Regions from separate parts of the Glaciecola sp. G7-5 genome, predicted to be linked through region 1. Evidence: predicted binding sites of a transcription regulator. Region 1 holds the regulator's gene; the other holds the start of a gene.
The links. Region 1 encodes sigma-54, which starts transcription at its own class of promoters, with help from an activator protein. Its sites were predicted from a motif close to GTTGGCACGNNNNTNGNNT; they were not measured.
Positions count from the first base shown of each region.

Region 1 (12,277 bases):
TGCTTGCTCGACAGTAAACTTATGCCTTCAGCAATCATATCGTAAGCCTGCCAATCTCCACTACGAGCGTCTTTTCTCACCTTAAAAGCGACTTTAATGTCAGGCCTTACATCGTCACGAATAACCGCTCGGACAGTAACGTCGGTGCGATCACCATATTCTTTTACCGGGTCAAATAACACCTCTTGGTTATCGTAGTAACCCATCGCTACCGCATATGTAGTAATAAGGTATTCACGAAACACGGAAACAAACTCTAAAAGTTCTTTTTTCTGAACTTGGCGAGCATATTTCCCCAGCACTTTGTAAGCAGAAAAACGATAGTCAATATAGGGCATCAACTCTTCTTCCATGATGGTGCGCAAGTTTTCAGGGTCTTGCTTTATCTTTGCTTGGTCTTTTTTAATACGGTCAAAGGTTTTAGATGCCGCTTGTTCAACCATTTCATAAGGGTCATCTTGGGCCACTTTAATTGCTTCTACAGCCTCGGCCTGCGCTACTAGTGTTGCGTCTTGATTTGCTAATGCATAGCTTGTATTACCTACGCTAAACAGCATAAGTATTGCGGCGATCGCACTTAGCTTTTTCAGCGGAATTAAGCTTTTTTGGGTATCTTTGAAAGTTTTCAACTATTCACTTCCTTGGTTAAATAAGAACTGGCCAATAAGATCTTCAAGTACCAATGCTGACTTGGTATCAAAGATTTCTTCGCCTTCTGTTAAATATGGACAATCAGATTGGGTAGTAGTTTCACAAACCTTATCTTCTTCTATGCGAACTAAGTCTTCGGGGAAAATAAAGCCAGGAGATAAGCCTATAAACTGTTCCCCCAATAATCCTGAAGTTAAAATCGACAAACTGCTGGTATCTGGGAATGTATTTGCATATTCAGTTGAGATTTTAAGCTCAACAATTGGCATTAAGTCCGTTTTATGCAAGTAGATACGCTCAACTCGCCCCACCACAACACCACCGACTTTTACCGATGAGCGAGCCTTCAATCCACCTATATTGTCAAATCGAGCAGTGAGCGTAAAAGTATCTGTGTTACCACTCATCCCTTGATTGGCTACTCTAAGCGCTAACAACAAAGCCGCAGCAATCGCTAATGCGACGAAGAAGCCTACTAAAATTTCTGTTTTTCTTGAGGTCATCGATATTCCTAACTAATGCCAAACATTAATGCTGTTAATATAAAATCTAATCCGAGTATCGCAAGTGACGAATACACAACGGTTTGTGTAGTAGCTTGGCTAATACCCTCAGAGGTAGGGATACATGAATAACCCTTAAACAGAGCAATCCATACCACCACTAGCGCAAACACTAAACTTTTTATGACGCCGTTGATGACGTCTTTGTCCCATTCAACCGTGGCTTGCATAATAGACCAGTAACTCCCAGAGTCGACGCCAAGCCAGTCAACGCCAACAATGTGCCCACCCAAAATGCCGATGGCAGAAAAAATCATTGTTAGCATGGGTAGGCTAATCACACCCGCCCAAAAACGCGGCGCGATGATACGACGTAAAGGGTCAACCGCCATCATTTCCAGACTACTCAGTTGCTCAGTTGCTTTCATTAAGCCTATTTCAGCAGTTAACGCAGACCCAGCCCTACCAGCAAAAAGAAGCGCGGTCACAACAGGCCCAAGCTCTCGCAATATAGACAAGGCCACCATAGGACCCAGACTACCTTCAGCCCCATAATTTACCAGTATAGTGTAGCCTTGGAGAGCCATAACCATACCAATGAATAAACCCGACACCATGACAATCAACAAAGATTGCACACCCACTACATAAATCTGGGCAATGGTTAGACGAATATGCTTTAACTGCGGCAATGCGAACAATGCACCAAATAGCATCAATGACGCTTGCCCGATAGCATTGAAGCGGTCTAGACTTGCCTTACCCAAATTAGCCAAATAATTAGTTAAGAAACTCACGCCTTTCCTCCAAGCAGTTCTTCTTCAATCGAGTCAGCTGGGTAATGAAAAGGAACGGGACCATCAGCATTGCCTTGCAAAAACTGCTGTACTAAAGGTGAGTCTGAATTTTTAATCTCGTCAGGGGTTCCAGAGCCAATAATCGTTTTGTTTGCCAGAATATATGCATAATCAGCGATTTCTAAGACTTCATTTACATCATGTGTCACCACGATTGAGGTTAGGTCCAACGCTTTGTTTAAGGCTTTGATTAACGTCACTAGTACACCCATCGAAATAGGATCTTGGCCAGCAAAAGGCTCATCGTACATAATTAATTCTGGGTCTAAAGCAATGGCTCTTGCTAAAGCAGCGCGCCTTGCCATACCACCAGATAGTTCAGATGGCATTAAATTTGCTGCACCGCGCAGACCTACCGCTTCTAATTTAAGCTTGACTATAGTGGCGATGATCGATGCATCAAGCTGGGTATGCTCACGCAATGGAAAGGCAACGTTATCAAACACCGACATATTGGTGAATAAAGCGCCACTTTGAAACAGCATGCTCATTTTTCGACGCATTTCATATAAACGGTTTCTTGATACTCCATGAACGTCATCGCCCTGAAAAATAACCTGACCTTTTGATGGTCTAAGCTGGCCGCCTATAATTTTGAGCAACGTCGTTTTACCAATACCACTGGGCCCCATAATAGCGGTGATACCGCCGCGCTTTACCGACAACGAAATATCTTTATATATCTCGCGTTCGCCTCGGTAAAATTGCATGTCAGTGATTGAAACTATATTTTCAGACATCCGTTGATTTTTAAAACTCCAATGCTATTTGTAATTTGGTTTACGCTTTACAACAAGGCCATGATCATTAAGAAAAGTTCATCTAAACGCGCTTAACTTATCGAATAAATTTTTACGCCCTTGTTTTCTCTTTTTTATACGCCATTGTATGAAGGCGTATATAGGATGAAAAGAGACTAAAATTCATACACATTTTGTAGTGCTCTACACTAGACACCTCTATGTTGGTATAGTTTAGCCCTTTTCAAGCCTTTTGGCGTGAGAAATACGTAACAAAACGTACATTTTATTCGTATAAGCTATTTATTTTTGATTTTGTGTGATTTTCTATCTCGAAATCGCTACACTTTGTCATAGAATAAAGCCTTTCCACCAAAAAGAAGAATTCGGTAGTGATAGTTAATTTAGCGATATTTGTTGTTGGTTTAATAGTGTTAAGTTGGAGTGCTGACCGTTTTGTCTATGGCGCCTCAGCGCTTGCGAAAAATATAGGTGTAGCGCCTATGATGATCGGTCTGACCATTGTCGCTATGGGCTCTTCTGCACCAGAGATAGTCGTGGCCGCAACGGCCTCTTTTGCAGGCAGTACAGACACCGCAGTTGGTAATGCAATAGGCTCAAACATTACAAATATCGCACTGGTGCTTGGCATTACAGCGCTAATAAAGCCCTTAATAGTCTCGTCTACGACGCTAAAACGTGAATTGCCCGTTATGTTAGTGATTACGCTGATAGGCGTATATTTTCTTGCTGATAGCGATTTATCGAGAATTGAAGGCATCGTTTTAATCACCCTTTTTGTGCTAGTGATTGCAGGTATGGCGCTGTTGTCTTTTAAAGTAGAGAAGAACGACCCCTTAATAAAAGAGACGGACTCAGAAATCCCGCGTAACGTAGCAACAAGTACCGCAATATTTTGGGTCTGCGTGGGTTTGGTTGTTCTGCCGCTTAGTGCGCATTTCTTGGTTGAATCGGCGGTCTATATTGCTAAGTACTTTGGTATTAGTGATTTAGTGATTGGCTTAACAATTATTGCAATAGGGACTAGTTTACCTGAGTTAGCAGCCAGTGTTGCGGGCGTCATGAAAGGTGAAGATGATCTTGCATTAGGCAATATCATCGGTTCAAACATTTTTAATTTGCTTGCAGTTTTAGCTATGCCGGGTCTGATTGCACCAGGGGCGATTGACGCCAGTGCAGCAAATCGAGACACCTTGGTCATGCTCGGTTTATCTATACTATTGTTTGTGTTCTGCTTTAATCTAAAAGGAACAAGACAAATTAATCGCATAGAAGCGGTTATTTTCCTTGGGATTTTTGTGGGCTATCAGTACTTTTTATTTGCCTAGTTACGACCTAGGCCTTGTGCTTATCAATCAAGATTTGGCACTGGTATAAGTACACTTTAGGTGCATCATTTTTACAATATTTTCAGGTTATTTTCGACTATATGACTTATTTAGAATCCGCAAATAGAACGTTTAACAACCAAATAGAAGCACTTGGGGCCTTGCAATCGCAACTCGATGAAAGTTTTACTCAAGCTTGTGATTTACTGATGCGATGCACAGGTAAAGTCGTTGTATCAGGTATGGGTAAGTCTGGTCACATTGGTAATAAAATGGCCGCCACCTTTGCTAGTACAGGAACGCCTTCGTTCTTCATGCATCCGGGTGAAGCAAATCATGGTGATTTTGGCATGCTTAGTCCAAATGATGTCGTAATAGCGATATCAAACTCTGGCGAAACGCATGAATTGATAGGCCTTTTACCGTCCATTAAACGAATTCAAGTTCCTATAATTGCAATTACCAATAAGCAAGACAGTAGCCTTGCCAAATATGCCGATGTGGTATTGCAACTGGGCGTGAAAAAAGAAGCCTGTTCATTGGGCTTAGCACCCACCACGAGCACTACGGCAACATTGGTATTAGGCGATGCATTGGCCATAGCATTACTAGAAGCCAAAGGTTTTACCGCCGAAGATTTCGCCTTTTCTCATCCTGGCGGCGCCTTAGGCAAACGCTTATTACTGACCGTCGCTGACATTATGGTAAGTGGTAAAGATATTCCCTTAACACCATCGTCTGCCAATGTAAAAGAAGCGTTACTGGACATTTCATCGAAAGGTCTTGGGGTTACTGCTGTGGTAGACGACAGCAATCAGGTAATAGGTATTTTCAGTGATGGAGATCTTCGCAGAGCACTCGACAAACGTGTCGACATTCATCAAACCCCAATCTGCGAAGTGATGACCGTGGGGGAGTAAGCACTACCGAAAACGCCCTAGCCATAGACGCATTGAATCTAATGCAAAGTAAAAAAATAAACGCCTTGTTTGTTTTGAATGAAAAGAAACAAGCGATAGGCGCACTGACCACATACATGTTACTAAAAGCAGGAGTCGTGTAGATATGCACAACGACACACAAAATCAAGCATTGTCGAGCGAAGAGAATAATGAAGCGATGATTGACACACTTTACCAACCCGTTTCATCAGAATTTTTCGAAAAATGTAAAAAGATAAAACTCGTCGTTTTTGATGTAGACGGCGTTTTTAGTGATGGCCAAATTTATTTAGGTAATAACAACGAAGAATTAAAAGCCTTTAATACGAAAGACGGCTACGGCGTCAAAGCCCTTGCGAGATGCGGTGTAATGGTGGGCGTAATTACCGGTCGTAAGTCTGCAATTGTTGAGCAACGTATGCGAGCGCTCAACGTGCGCCACTTGTTACAGGGGCGTGAAGACAAACACAAAGCCTTAGCTGAATTAATGCGTATAACAGGATACCAAAGTCATCAAATAGCCAGCGTTGGTGATGATATGCCTGATATGGAAATGTTTCCTTTTAGCAGTATCAAAGTAGCAACGCTTGACGCCCATCCACTTATTAAAATGAAAGCTAATTACATTACCACCTTAGGTGGTGGTAAAGGTGCGGTAAGAGAGGTGTGTGACTTATTCTTACAGGCAAAAGGTAAGCTTGAGATAGTTCACGGTGCCAGTATATGAATCGTATAACATGGAGTATCGCTATTATTTTTACGGCGGTACTCATTCTTTATTTACCAATGTTATTTGAAGATGAAGAACAACAAATAGCCAACGACCGTGATATTGAATTAATTCCAAATTATCAAGCTGTTAACCTAAATAGTAAGTTGTATGATAAAGAAGGTAGGCTGAGCCATCAAGTGGCTGCCGATAAAATGGAGCATTACGATGCCTTAGGTTTTGCAGTATTTCATAATCCTGTCTACACCCTCTATTTAGATGATGGGCAGCCGTGGCAAGTGACTGCTGGTGAAGGCACATTATATACGAACAATAGAATTCAACTTGAAAAAAACGTCAAGATTGTGAATTTGCGATCGCAAGAGTATATTAAGGAAATAAGCACCGAGTACATTGAAATCAACTTACAAGACAAAACCCTAAGTTCAGACCAAAAAGTAACCATTAGTGGCCTCAATTATGAGGTTAACAGCATTGGCATCTTTGGTAATTTAACGACCCAACAATACGAGTTTAAACAACATGTACAGACCCAATTTAACCCCGTTCTTTAATCTACGCCTTGCAAAAGGCGGCGATGCCAAAGCTAATAACGGCGGTCAAAGCAATTACGCAGTTAAGCTGAATAAGTCTGTACGTAGGAAGGGCTTATATGCCAGCATCTTGGCTAGCTTGTTGGTTGTCAACCTTGGGAGTAAAGTCATCGCGGCGCAATCAACACCGCCCTCAAGTGAGCAAAGCACCATTGCGACCGATTTTTTATTGCCGGTCACCGCAAAATCCAAAAATCAATCTGTCGATGGTAAAACTAAAACTTCAATTTTCATCGATAATGTAATAATACGCCAAGGTAGTCTTGAAATCTTAGCCGATAAGGTTGTTGCAGATGCGACCGCAGGTAAAGGCAAAGAGGTCATCACTGCAACGGGGAATCCTGCTAGTTATAAACAGAAGCTTGAAGATGGCTCGGTGGTCACAGCCAGTGCAAATGAAATAAAATATGAAGTAGAAATACAAACGATTTCTTTAAAAGGCAATGCTGCAATTAACCAAAACGATATTAAGGTTAATGGTGACTCTATCGCTTTTAACATGGCCAAAGAACAAATTATTGCCTCAACTGATGCCAATAGTGAAATCCCAGTAACGACCGTATTGAGTCCAGGTGCCTTCGTTTCAGATAAAAAAGACGATGAGGACAAACCGTGAGCAGTACATTATCCGCTAAACATTTAGCCAAGTCCTATAAGTCACGTCAAGTAGTACGAGATGTGAGTATTGAAGTATCGACCGGGCAAATAGTGGGTTTATTAGGACCAAACGGCGCAGGCAAAACCACTACCTTTTATATGATTGTGGGTTTAGTTCCCTTAGATAAGGGCGATATCTTTATAGACCAAACCAATTTAAGTTTTCAGCCGATGCATGAGCGAGCGCGTCAGGGTATTGGATACTTGCCACAAGAAGCTTCTATATTCAGAAAGCTGAGCGTGTATGAGAACTTAATGGCAATTTTACAAACGCGCAAAGAGATTTCAAAAGAACAACGCGAACGCATTGCAGATGAACTGCTTGATGATTTTAATATTAATCATATTCGCAATAGTCTAGGCATGAGCCTGTCGGGTGGTGAACGCAGAAGAGTTGAAATTGCTCGCGCATTAGCCGCTGATCCTAAATTTATTTTACTAGATGAACCATTCGCTGGTGTCGATCCTATATCGGTGAATGACATAAAGAAGATTATTTATCAGTTGAAAGAGCGCGGCATTGGCGTACTCATTACCGACCACAACGTTAAAGAAACCCTCGATGTTTGTGAAATAGCCTATATTGTTAGCCATGGGGAACTTATTGCCTCGGGCAGTGCACAAGAAGTACTTTCGAACCAGACGGTGAGAGATGTTTATTTAGGTGAACAATTTTCTTTGTAATGACTCGCTAAAGCGCTATCATGTAGAAAAGTGAGTGCTTAGTCGTTGATAGCTTCAGCATTATGTCAAAATAGACAGGAACCGATGTTTCCTACAATTGGAGAAATTAGAGCCCCTTATGCAAAAACACCGCATTAATAAAGTAGAAGGTCAGTAATGAAACCTTCGTTGCAGCTCAAGTTTAGTCAACAACTTACCATGACTCCTCAATTGCAACAGGCAATCAAGTTGTTGCAGCTTTCTACTCTGGATTTACAACAAGAGATTCAAGAAGCCCTTGAATCCAATCCATTATTAGAGACTGCAGAGCATGATGTAGAAAGCAATAGTGCGTCATCGGATGACAATCAAACCCTTGATTCTCGCACTGATAAAGAACAGTTGTCAGTGAGTGCCGAAGCGACAAACAACAACGATACAGCAATGGCCAACGGCGACACTGAAGTGCCAGATACTATGGATTCGCATGATGCGCTTGAGAATAGAGAACTGCCCGATGACTTGCCATTAGATAGCTCTTGGGAAGAGTATTTAGGGTCGACTTCAGCGCCAACGCGCATGACCGGTATTAATCCTGATGATGACTACGTTTTTCAAGGAGAAACAACCGAATCTATTCAAGACCACCTTATGTGGCAAGTAGAACTCACCCACTTTAGTGATAATGACAAATCTATCGCAATTGCAATTATTGATTCTATCGATGAATCAGGTTACTTGACCGTTAGTAGTGAAGAAATTCTCGAGAGTTTAGATAATGAAGACATAGAACTCGACGAAGTCGAATGTGTATTGAAACGCATTCAACGATTTGATCCGGTGGGCTCAGGCGCGCGTTCGGTAAAAGAGTGTCTACTCGTACAACTTCAACAATTTAACGAAGATACACCTTGGTTGGCGCAAGCTCGCAGTATTATTGATGAACATTCAGATTTAATTAGTAGCAAAGATTATCGTACCTTAATGCGCAAGACTCGCCTCAAAGAAGACCAACTTCGGGAAGTAATGCGTTTATTAAAAACCTTAAATCCTCGTCCTGGCAGCTCAATATCGTCACGAGAACCAGAATATATTGTGCCCGACGTAAATGTCTATAAGAAAAAAGGCGTGTGGACGGTTGAACTCAATAACGAAGCTCTACCTGCGCTGACGGTAAACGAAACCTATGCTAAATTGTCAAAAACGACTAAAAATCCGAACGATTCTCAATATATTAAGTCTCATTTACAAGAAGCAAAATGGTTTATAAAAAGCTTAGAGAGCAGAAATGAAACCTTACTTAAAGTGTCGCATTGTATTGTTGCCAAACAACGCGAATTTTTTGAGCAAGGGCCAGAAAAAATGCAACCAATGGTGTTGAATGATGTAGCCGAAATGGTCGATATGCACGAATCTACAATTTCGCGTGTAACAACCCAAAAATACATGCATACTCCCAGAGGTATTTATGAGCTTAAGTATTTCTTTTCGTCACATGTAGCAACGGAGTCAGGTGAAAATTGTTCTTCCACCGCTATCAGAGCCTTTATTAAGAAGCTCGTGGCTGACGAACCTGCGCATAAGCCATTAAGCGATAGCAAGATTGCGCAATTGCTTTCGGACCAGGGTATTAAGGTAGCTAGACGAACAATTGCAAAATACCGGGAATCGTTACATATTCCCCCTTCGAATCAACGAAAAAGCCTCGTTTGAGGCCAAGCATTAGAGGACGAGCATTATGCAAATAAACCTAACCGGTCATCATATCGACATAACAGAATCACTTCGCAATTATGTTGATACCAAATTTGAAAAACTCGAAAGGCATTTCGACCACATTAACAATGTTCATGTTATTCTCAACGTCGAAAAGCTCACTCAAAAAGCAGAAGCGACGCTTCACTTAAGTGGCGGCGAAGTATTTGCGAATGCCGAACACACAGATATGTATGCGGCCATCGACGGCCTCATTGATAAGCTTGACCGTCAGGTCATTAAACACAAAGAAAAACAGAAACGTCACTAAGTAGAATATGATAATAAATGACATCATTTCACTCGACCGAACTCAATGTTCGGTCGAATGTCATAGCAAAAAACGAATTTTCGAAGTCATCTCCGAGATTGCGGTCCAACAATCCCCTGAATTAGACCAAGTGGAAGTATTAAGCAGTTTACTGGCCCGCGAAAAAATGGGCAGTACTGGTATAGGGCATGGCATTGCTATCCCCCATGGCAAAATTAAAGACTTAAGCAATATGATTGCGGTGATAGTCACTAGTAGTCAGCCCATTGAGTTTGACGCTATTGACAGCAAACCTGTAGATATCTTCTTTGCCATATTAGTCCCTGAGGAACAAACCGATCAACACCTTCAAGCATTATCTGGTATTGCACGCAAACTGAGTAATAAGGACACCGTCAAGGCTATACGTAAAGCCACAAACAAAAATGAAATCGTCGCCGCGTTAGCCTAAACCTTTTCATGAACATAAGCGCAATAAAAACAAACGCATATGTAACTCTTATAAGGTGATAAATGAAACTTCTGATTATTAGCGGTCGCTCAGGTTCGGGTAAATCAATCGCTTTGCGGTCACTAGAAGATCTTGGCTACTACTGTGTAGACAATATTCCAGTTTCACTTCTACCCACACTTACGCACACCTTGGTGGATCAACATGAACTTGTTGCCGTGAGTATTGATGTGCGCAATATGCCTGAAACTGAAAATGAAATTAGCGAACTACTTAATTACCTGCCTGAATTTTGGGAAATTACCATTATTTTTCTTGATGCAAGTGACGATGTACTCGTCAAACGCTATAGTGAAACGCGGCGCCTACATCCCTTGTTCAAACGCAGTAACTCACTGGTAGATGCGATCAACGAAGAGCGCGAAATCTTAGTGCCCGTCGCAGAAAAAGCGGATTTACATATAAATACCGACAAGCTATCGGTACATGATTTAGCTGAACTTATTCGCGAGCGCGTTTTAGGTAAGAAAAGCTCTGATTTAGTCATTGTCTTTGAGTCATTTGGTTTTAAATACGGCATCCCCAAAGACGCAGATTATGTGTTTGATGTAAGATTTCTACCTAATCCACATTGGGATCCTGACCTACGACCATTATGTGGACTTGATGGCCCCGTTGAGTTGTTTTTATCAAGCCAACCATTGGTAATGAAGTTAATTTGGCAAATTCAAAATTTAATAACAACGTGGTTACCCCACTTAGAGCGCAATAATCGCTCTTATGTCACCATTGCGATTGGCTGCACAGGAGGCCAACATCGTTCGGTTTACGTAGCGCAGTCTTTAGCAGAGGCATTTAAAAGTAGCCACGGTGATGTGCAAGTTAAACACCGTGAAATTGGCTTATCAAAACCTTTAGAAATGGCAAACGCTGAAGAAACGCCTGACGCACAAAGTAACATCAATAGCGAAGCCGGCAGCGAGTAAACTAGGGAAAACGGAGCTAAAAAATGAGGCTAGTAAAGACACTTACCATTGTTAATAAACTAGGCTTACATGCAAGGGCTGCGACGAAGTTAGTGCAGTTAGCCAATAGCTATGAATGCGAAATAGTGCTTGAACAAGACTCACAACAAGCCCCCGCAAATAGCGTACTTGCCTTATTGATGTTAGAAAGCAGCCAAGGCAAACAAGTGACGTTAATTTGCGACGGTGCTGATGCACAAGTCGCTATGCAGAATATTGAAAACCTCATCGCGAATAAATTTGATGAAGGCGAATAAATAGCATCTTTCCAGTCAATTCATCCCACAATGTTCTGACAAATGCTATACTTGCGCCACATCATAGCGCACTGCAACATTCTTATTTACAAACACAACAAAAGCATTTATAAGACACAGTAATATTGCTGTAGCGCAAATTAACACTCTTATATAGACCGACTCAATGTCTGACACAATCGAAACAACGCACACACAAGCTAGGTTAGAAAAGATTTCAGCGTCACTAGCTGCTGGTGCATTTGTGCGTGTTCGAAAACTATTACATGACATTCCTGCTGGTGATGCAGCCCTACTGCTTGAATCATCACCCACCAAAACGCGTGATATTCTGTGGCAAATGCTTGATGCGGACTTTCATGGTGATGTATTAGAAGAATTATCTGAGGACGTACGTAACGGTATTATTAGTAAAATGATGCCCTCAAGCGTTGTCGATGCGCTAGAAGACATGGATACTGATGACTTGGCAGAAACGCTAAGTTCTTTGCCAGAGAACGTGCTCAATAGCATTTTAACGTCGATGGACACTCAAGATAGGCAGCGAGCTGAAAAAGCGCTCTCTTATGGAGAAGATACCGCCGGCTTCATTATGAATACCGACACTATCACGCTACGCCATGAAGTTACTGTTGATGTAGTGATACGTTATTTGCGTTTAAAAGCTGAGCTACCTGAAAATACCGACACCCTGTATGTCGTGAATAGGCAGGACGTGCTAATTGGAACGGTGTCACTTTCTCGCTTGTTAACCTCAAGTCCAAATGTCAGTGTCGAAGATATTATGGACGACGAACCAGAAGCACTTACCGTAAATATGGAAGAACGCGCCGT
Region 1 is NZ_CM147892.1:2,372,419-2,384,695, reverse strand. It holds gene AC0L6H_RS10485 (MlaC/ttg2D family ABC transporter substrate-binding protein) at 1-557, opposite strand, end outside; gene mlaD (outer membrane lipid asymmetry maintenance protein MlaD) at 630-1,154, opposite strand; gene mlaE (lipid asymmetry maintenance ABC transporter permease subunit MlaE) at 1,163-1,930, opposite strand; gene AC0L6H_RS10470 (ATP-binding cassette domain-containing protein) at 1,948-2,751, opposite strand; gene AC0L6H_RS10465 (calcium/sodium antiporter) at 3,144-4,100, shown strand; partial or broken gene AC0L6H_RS10460 (KpsF/GutQ family sugar-phosphate isomerase) at 4,202-5,163, shown strand; gene kdsC (3-deoxy-manno-octulosonate-8-phosphatase KdsC) at 5,220-5,768, shown strand; gene lptC (LPS export ABC transporter periplasmic protein LptC) at 5,765-6,325, shown strand; gene lptA (lipopolysaccharide transport periplasmic protein LptA) at 6,294-6,980, shown strand; gene lptB (LPS export ABC transporter ATP-binding protein) at 6,977-7,705, shown strand; gene AC0L6H_RS10435 (RNA polymerase factor sigma-54) at 7,862-9,397, shown strand; gene hpf (ribosome hibernation promoting factor) at 9,423-9,710, shown strand; gene ptsN (PTS IIA-like nitrogen regulatory protein PtsN) at 9,718-10,161, shown strand; gene rapZ (RNase adapter RapZ) at 10,224-11,147, shown strand; gene AC0L6H_RS10415 (HPr family phosphocarrier protein) at 11,171-11,443, shown strand; gene mgtE (magnesium transporter) at 11,610-12,277, shown strand, end outside.

Region 2 (5,904 bases), 290 kb from region 1:
TTATCATTCAGAGCGTTATCGCTTGCCACTTGCCAGTTTCCATTCATTGCCACCACCAAATCACGCGTTGGGTCAATAAAGATGGTTTGCCCAAAAATTCCCCGCGCAGTGAAACTGCCATCATCAAAGGTCCACCACTGATAACCGTAGCCTCTGCCTGCTTTACCAATTTCCGTCTTTTTGGTCGTAGCCTCAGCAATCCAGCCCTCAGGTAACACCGACTCACCATTTACACTGCCATTTTCAAGTATGAATAAGCCGTAACGGGCATAGTCTCTTAAGCTTGCTTGAATACAGCAGCCTGAAATTTCGTTGCCATCGGGCCCTAATAACCAGCTTGCTTTGTTTTCCATGCCAAAAGGCTGCCAAATTTTTTCACTAAGATAGTCACTTAATGTACGTCCTGTCGCTTGTGCTACCAATATACCAATAAGATTGGTTTCGCCAGTAGAATATAGCCAAGTTTCACCGGGTGGATGCGCTCTTTCTAATTTACGCATATAACTTACGATGGTGGGAAGACCGTCTTGCGCTGCGTGGTTATTAAATTTAGCAACATCAGAATTTGGATCAGAGTAATTCTCATACCACTTTACACCAGAAGTCATGGTCAATAACTGGGCAATGGTTACATCATCATATGCCGAACCTTCTAAGCCATTAATATAGCTAGAAACACTATCGTTAATACTATTAATGTGCCCTTCTTTAATCGCGATACCGACTAAGCTAGAAGTGAAGGATTTAGCCACCGAAAAGCTTGTCCAACGTTTATCAGGAGAGTGACCTAAGCCATATTGCTCATAACGTATCTTACCTTTATGCAAAACAAGCATGCCTGAAAGGTTCTGCTCATCAAAAAAGGCGTTCATATCCTCACTAAGAGAAAGTGGCTCGCCTTCTGGTAAGGCGCGAACATTCGTGCTGGGTGTTATTTGTCGTGACTCTATCAGAAACGGCACTTCATCTAACATTTTAAAACCCAAATCACGTTGGCTTTGGGTCCAAAACAAAATCTGTTTATCTTTTGGCGGGTCAAGCAGCAGTGCGCGAAAATCGGGACCCATCCACCAAAGGAATACAGATAGTAATAACAGTAAACTTCCAACAATGAGCACGACGGTACGCAAAACGGTGTTGTTTTTCACAATGATATTTCCTTTTCTAGGCGAGTAGATGACCTAAGCACTAGCCAGCACATAAACTTATTGTAGATTAACATAATCTTTATGTGTGTGAAGAAGCTACGCGTAGATTTGAATATAAGAAAGGCGATAGAGAATAAAGTTACATCAAAAAAAACCGCCAAATATTTGGCGGTTTTTCTATTACAGTATCAATTTATTAAGCTTTGAACTTTCGTAATCCTGCCAACGTTAACAAGCCCATCCCTAAAAGTGCAAGATGCGCTGGTGCAGAAACTTCAACTGAGTCTGAGTATTTGTACTCTATGGTTATGGCGCCGCTTGAAAAGGTACTAATGCCCGACATTAAATTACCGCCACCGGTCACCTTACTTAATGCGCTAGCGTCAAACTCTACGCTACTGGTTGATGTACCCATGTCGATAAACGCAAGTAAGGACGCTGTGTCGGTAAAGAACTTACTGACTGTCTCACTGGCATCAAGTCCGACAAAGGTTGACCCAGAAGGGCCATCAAAATCACTTACGCCATCGTAAACAGCTAAGACTTTTGTTGAGGACTCTGAGGGTGCAGCTTCAATAATAATGTCGCCAGCTAAGTCAATCAGCGCAATAATAGCAGAGACCGTAGCGGTAACCGTATCGGCACTGCTCCTGCTTCTATTTTCAGCTTCAGCGTGAGCTTCAGCTTTTGCTAAAAGAGTAATTTCGACAGATTCAAGCTTACGCTGACCCCCTAAGGTGTCAAAAAGCTCGTATTCAACCTGCTCTTTAAAATTAGTTGTTGTTTTTTCTACAGTGAAGTTTTGAGTAACAACTCCTGCATTTGCATATCCGGCTATACACAATAAAGCGGTACTACATAGTATTTGCTTTAACATCTGGGAAGGCCCTTATATCGTTAGTTACATCGATGGCAATTTGCCACCACCAACCAATATTTAGCACGTTCTATGCCATGTTTTTTATGTATGTATTTCAGCCTTTTATAAAATAACAAAATAACATTTTTTGCTTTTGTAAAAATTGCCGACAAGCCCCTTCAGATAGGGGTTTGTTATTTTTTTCCAAAAAAAACGCCCTCGGTTGAGGGCGTCTTATTGTCGTCTTAAGACTTCGAAAGCGTAATTATTTCCTAAACTTTCTGATTCCAGCAAAACCAACTAAGCTTAACAGAACAAGTGCCACATGAGCAGGAGCACTTACATTAACAGGTACGTCACTGTAAGTGTATATTACCTTAACGTCACCTGATGCAAAAGTCGTAAAGCTACTCGTTAAGTTACCGCCGCCCGTAATTTGGCTCAACGCTTTAGCTGTAAAATTGATTGAAGTAGTACCAGCACCTACAAAATCCATTAACGCCATCGCATCGTTGATTAACAAATTACTAAAGTCGTTTGTGTTCAAATTCAAAAACTCTACGCCAGAAGGACCATCAAAATCGATTACACCATCAAACGCGGCTAGCAATTCAGAACGAGTAAGAAAAGGAGCAGCTTCAACGAGTTTAACACCACTTGTGTTTACAAGAGCGATATCGGTAGAAAGCGTTGCTGTAATTCTTGTTGAAGTAGCATTGCGGTTTTCCACTTCAGCAATCCCACTTGATCTAGCAAGCAAGGTAAACTCGACAGATTCTAATTGGCGAGTTCCACCCATATCATCAAAAAGATTATATGATATCGTGTTAGTAAAGTTGGTAAGTTGTCGTGCGACCGTAAACTCTTGTGTAATGACGGCGGCACTAGAGAAACCAGTGACACAAAGTAATGCAGCCCCACATAGGATTTTCTTTAACATTTATCTATTCCTGTAAACAGTTGTTTATTGTATCTAACATAGACACAATTATTGTTGTAGAAAAACTAAGCAACAAACGAGCCACTAATTATTTAACATACAATACAAATACCTACACATTGCCGAATTTTTAAAAATACAATTATGTAAAATTACCTGACACTTTTGGGTTGTTTATTCGCTTCTTTCGCGTACATAAAAAGGACCGAAAAGAGGTTCTTTTTTGCGTTTTTCAGCTAGAAAAAAACTAGCTAAAGGCTAAAAATTTAGCCTTATTTGGTGATATAAGTGCTAAATGTTTTTTTGAAGTAAGGAAGTCCAAAGAAAACGGGTTAATAATAAATCTGCACTAACTGTACAAAAATTATACGATTTAAGTCTAAAGAGGCCATTGACGCGACTAAAAGTTGTTGATATTTTGAACAGCTGTCGTTGTAAGGGGAAACAATATCAACTGTCAGCAAGCAAACAAGGAAAGATTTTATGCCTAATTTAGTACAAGAACTTAACAGCCTTGACTTTAGCGTCTATATTGGTGGTCCGCTACAAGCAGCAGTTCAGGCACAACACGCCGCTTCCATGTCACAAGTCAGCTTTATTCAAGATGTAGGATTTGATGACAGCAATCAATTACGGTATGTCGATTTCGCCTTTGAAAAGTCGGTGCCTAATGAAGCCGGTACCGCTTTTATTACCAAAAACGTTGAAATAAAAGTACCTTTTTTAACTATGCTAACTATTCCTGCGCTGCGCATTGAAGAGATGACGATAGACTTTAATGCAAAGTTAACCTCCACAGAAACGGCCAGTGTTTCGAGTGAGTTTGCAGCAAGCGCAGAGCTTGGAATTAACTACAAAATTGTTAATTTTAAAGCATCAGCGTCATACAAGAGAACGTCAACGCGCGGCACAACGGTAGAAAAAACCTATAATCTAGGGGTAAAAGTTACGGCTGTGAATGATGAAATACCAGCAGGTTTAGATCGTATATTGACTATGCTTGAAGATAGCATTGCTAGCATTGAACCTGCGTCAACAACCTAGCACTATTAGTCAAGGGGCGTTAACTTCCCTTACCTTGCCCTTTGGCTAATATAATCAGTTTAATAAGGATATTACATGCCAAAGCTAAACGATTACCTTGGAAGTATTATATCTAGCTTATCTAACGCACGCGTAATGGCTGACGTACAAACCGTAAAGCTGGCCGAAGACTATGCAAAGCATGAATTGCTTCAGCACTTTTCGGTGCCGCGCATGCGTATTGCCGATGTTGAACTAGACATTCCATTTGCTATTGAATCAACCCAAGAAGAGTTGGTTGAGAATGTAGATATCATTAATAACCAATCATTTAATAAAGCGATATATAGCGAAATCACTAAGAATTTAGGCCGAACGAGTCTACCTAGGCAAGCCTCTCAAGAAGTGAGAACGGTCTTAACTAACAGCGCTAAAGACTTAGAAGCCAAAATAAACCAAACCAGAAAATTGGTTCCAGTAGCTGAATATAGTGACAAACTAGCATCCGATATCACGCGTATCGCAGTTGAGAACAAATTAATTAAAGATGCCTATGACGTAAATGAAACTACTTTAGTCGAGCGCATCAAAAAAGCCGCTGAGAAAGTGATTCTTGAAAATACGCAGCGCACAACCTTAGGCGATATGAACGTTGTTGCTGAAACTCATTTACTGCGAGAGCAAAAGCCCGAGCATATTGTACATATTAAAATGAAGATAACTGAAGACGGCATGGAGTGGCAAAAAGTAGAGCATAGTGACGGTAGCATCAGCCGTAAGCTTCTGCCTGAGTAATATAATCATGTTTCGTTCTAAGGTGATTCTAGTCGAAAATTCTAATCAGCTCTTGCTAGAGTTTCCAGCTTTAGTGAAACGAATGGAATTAAAAGATCCGCAGTTTTTACCGCGTTTATTCGAGTGGATAGAGCGCGCAGAAAACCTCTTAGTACAAAATAAAATACCGAAAAGTGCGAGTTTATCGGGTATTAAAGCGAAAATAATTACCCCTGTCTTTGACACTAAAGTAAGAGCGAATCGACGCAAAGTACAAACAGCTATCGCTTCGCAGCTTATGTTCGATTTGCAAAGCAGTCTGCAAGACGCTGTTCATACGGCAAGTACTAAGGTTGAACAAGCAAGCGAGAGCATAAGCCAGCTCCTCAGTGTTTTAGCTCAATCTAGTGCCAACAATGGGCATACTTTACAGTATGTGACCAGCGAGGATGTTGGTGTGTTTGTTGACCGTATTTGGTATGTCATATGTCATCATGAACAACTGAAAAACAGCGCCGTACAATTGAAAGGACTACTATCAGAAAGTGACATTAAGCTGTTAATTACGCGTGATATTGACGTCTTACAGTTTATGCCTCAAGTTTCCGAAAGCTTATTGCGTGAATAGTCAAATTGACGCAATAAGCTTTCGTATGCTGTATTTGAAAACTTCCATTGGTTTGCTAAAGGCTAAAAATTTAGCCTTATTCCGAGTTCCAAAGAACGTCCCTGAATGGGTGCTAAGTCTTTCAAAAAAGAAGTATGTACGCGTCCTTCTTCATCAAGTAAATTGCGCCCCCTTAAAAACAGTTCAGCGTCTGTATCTAGCAGACTAGTATAATACGATGCATTTATATCTACTAAAGTGTAGGCATCGGTAGCACTTTCAAGCTCAGCGACTTTGTTTTGCTCAAACATGTGGGTTACTTGCGCCATCAATGTAAAATCTTGCGTCTTGTAGTCAGCACTAATAATTGCTTTGATGGGCGGTATTCTGGGTAAATTTCCAGTCTCACTTTGCTTCACTTTTGCACGAATATAGTCGCCTTGCGCGGTTAAAGTAAAGTTGCTATTTACATTATAGCTGAGCTGAACCTCTGCTCCGTATAAATCAGCATCAGCAGCAAGGTAAGCATATACTGGCAGCGCATCACCTTGTT
Region 2 is NZ_CM147892.1:2,090,350-2,096,253, reverse strand. It holds gene AC0L6H_RS09105 (serine hydrolase domain-containing protein) at 1-1,148, opposite strand, end outside; gene AC0L6H_RS09100 (choice-of-anchor E domain-containing protein) at 1,345-2,025, opposite strand; gene AC0L6H_RS09095 (choice-of-anchor E domain-containing protein) at 2,273-2,947, opposite strand; gene AC0L6H_RS09090 (DUF2589 domain-containing protein) at 3,431-3,991, shown strand; gene AC0L6H_RS09085 (hypothetical protein) at 4,067-4,765, shown strand; gene AC0L6H_RS09080 (hypothetical protein) at 4,773-5,372, shown strand; gene AC0L6H_RS09075 (TonB-dependent receptor) at 5,435-5,904, opposite strand, start outside.
Region 2: the regulator sigma-54 is predicted to act here: its motif matches at 3,015-3,033, upstream of AC0L6H_RS09095 (choice-of-anchor E domain-containing protein).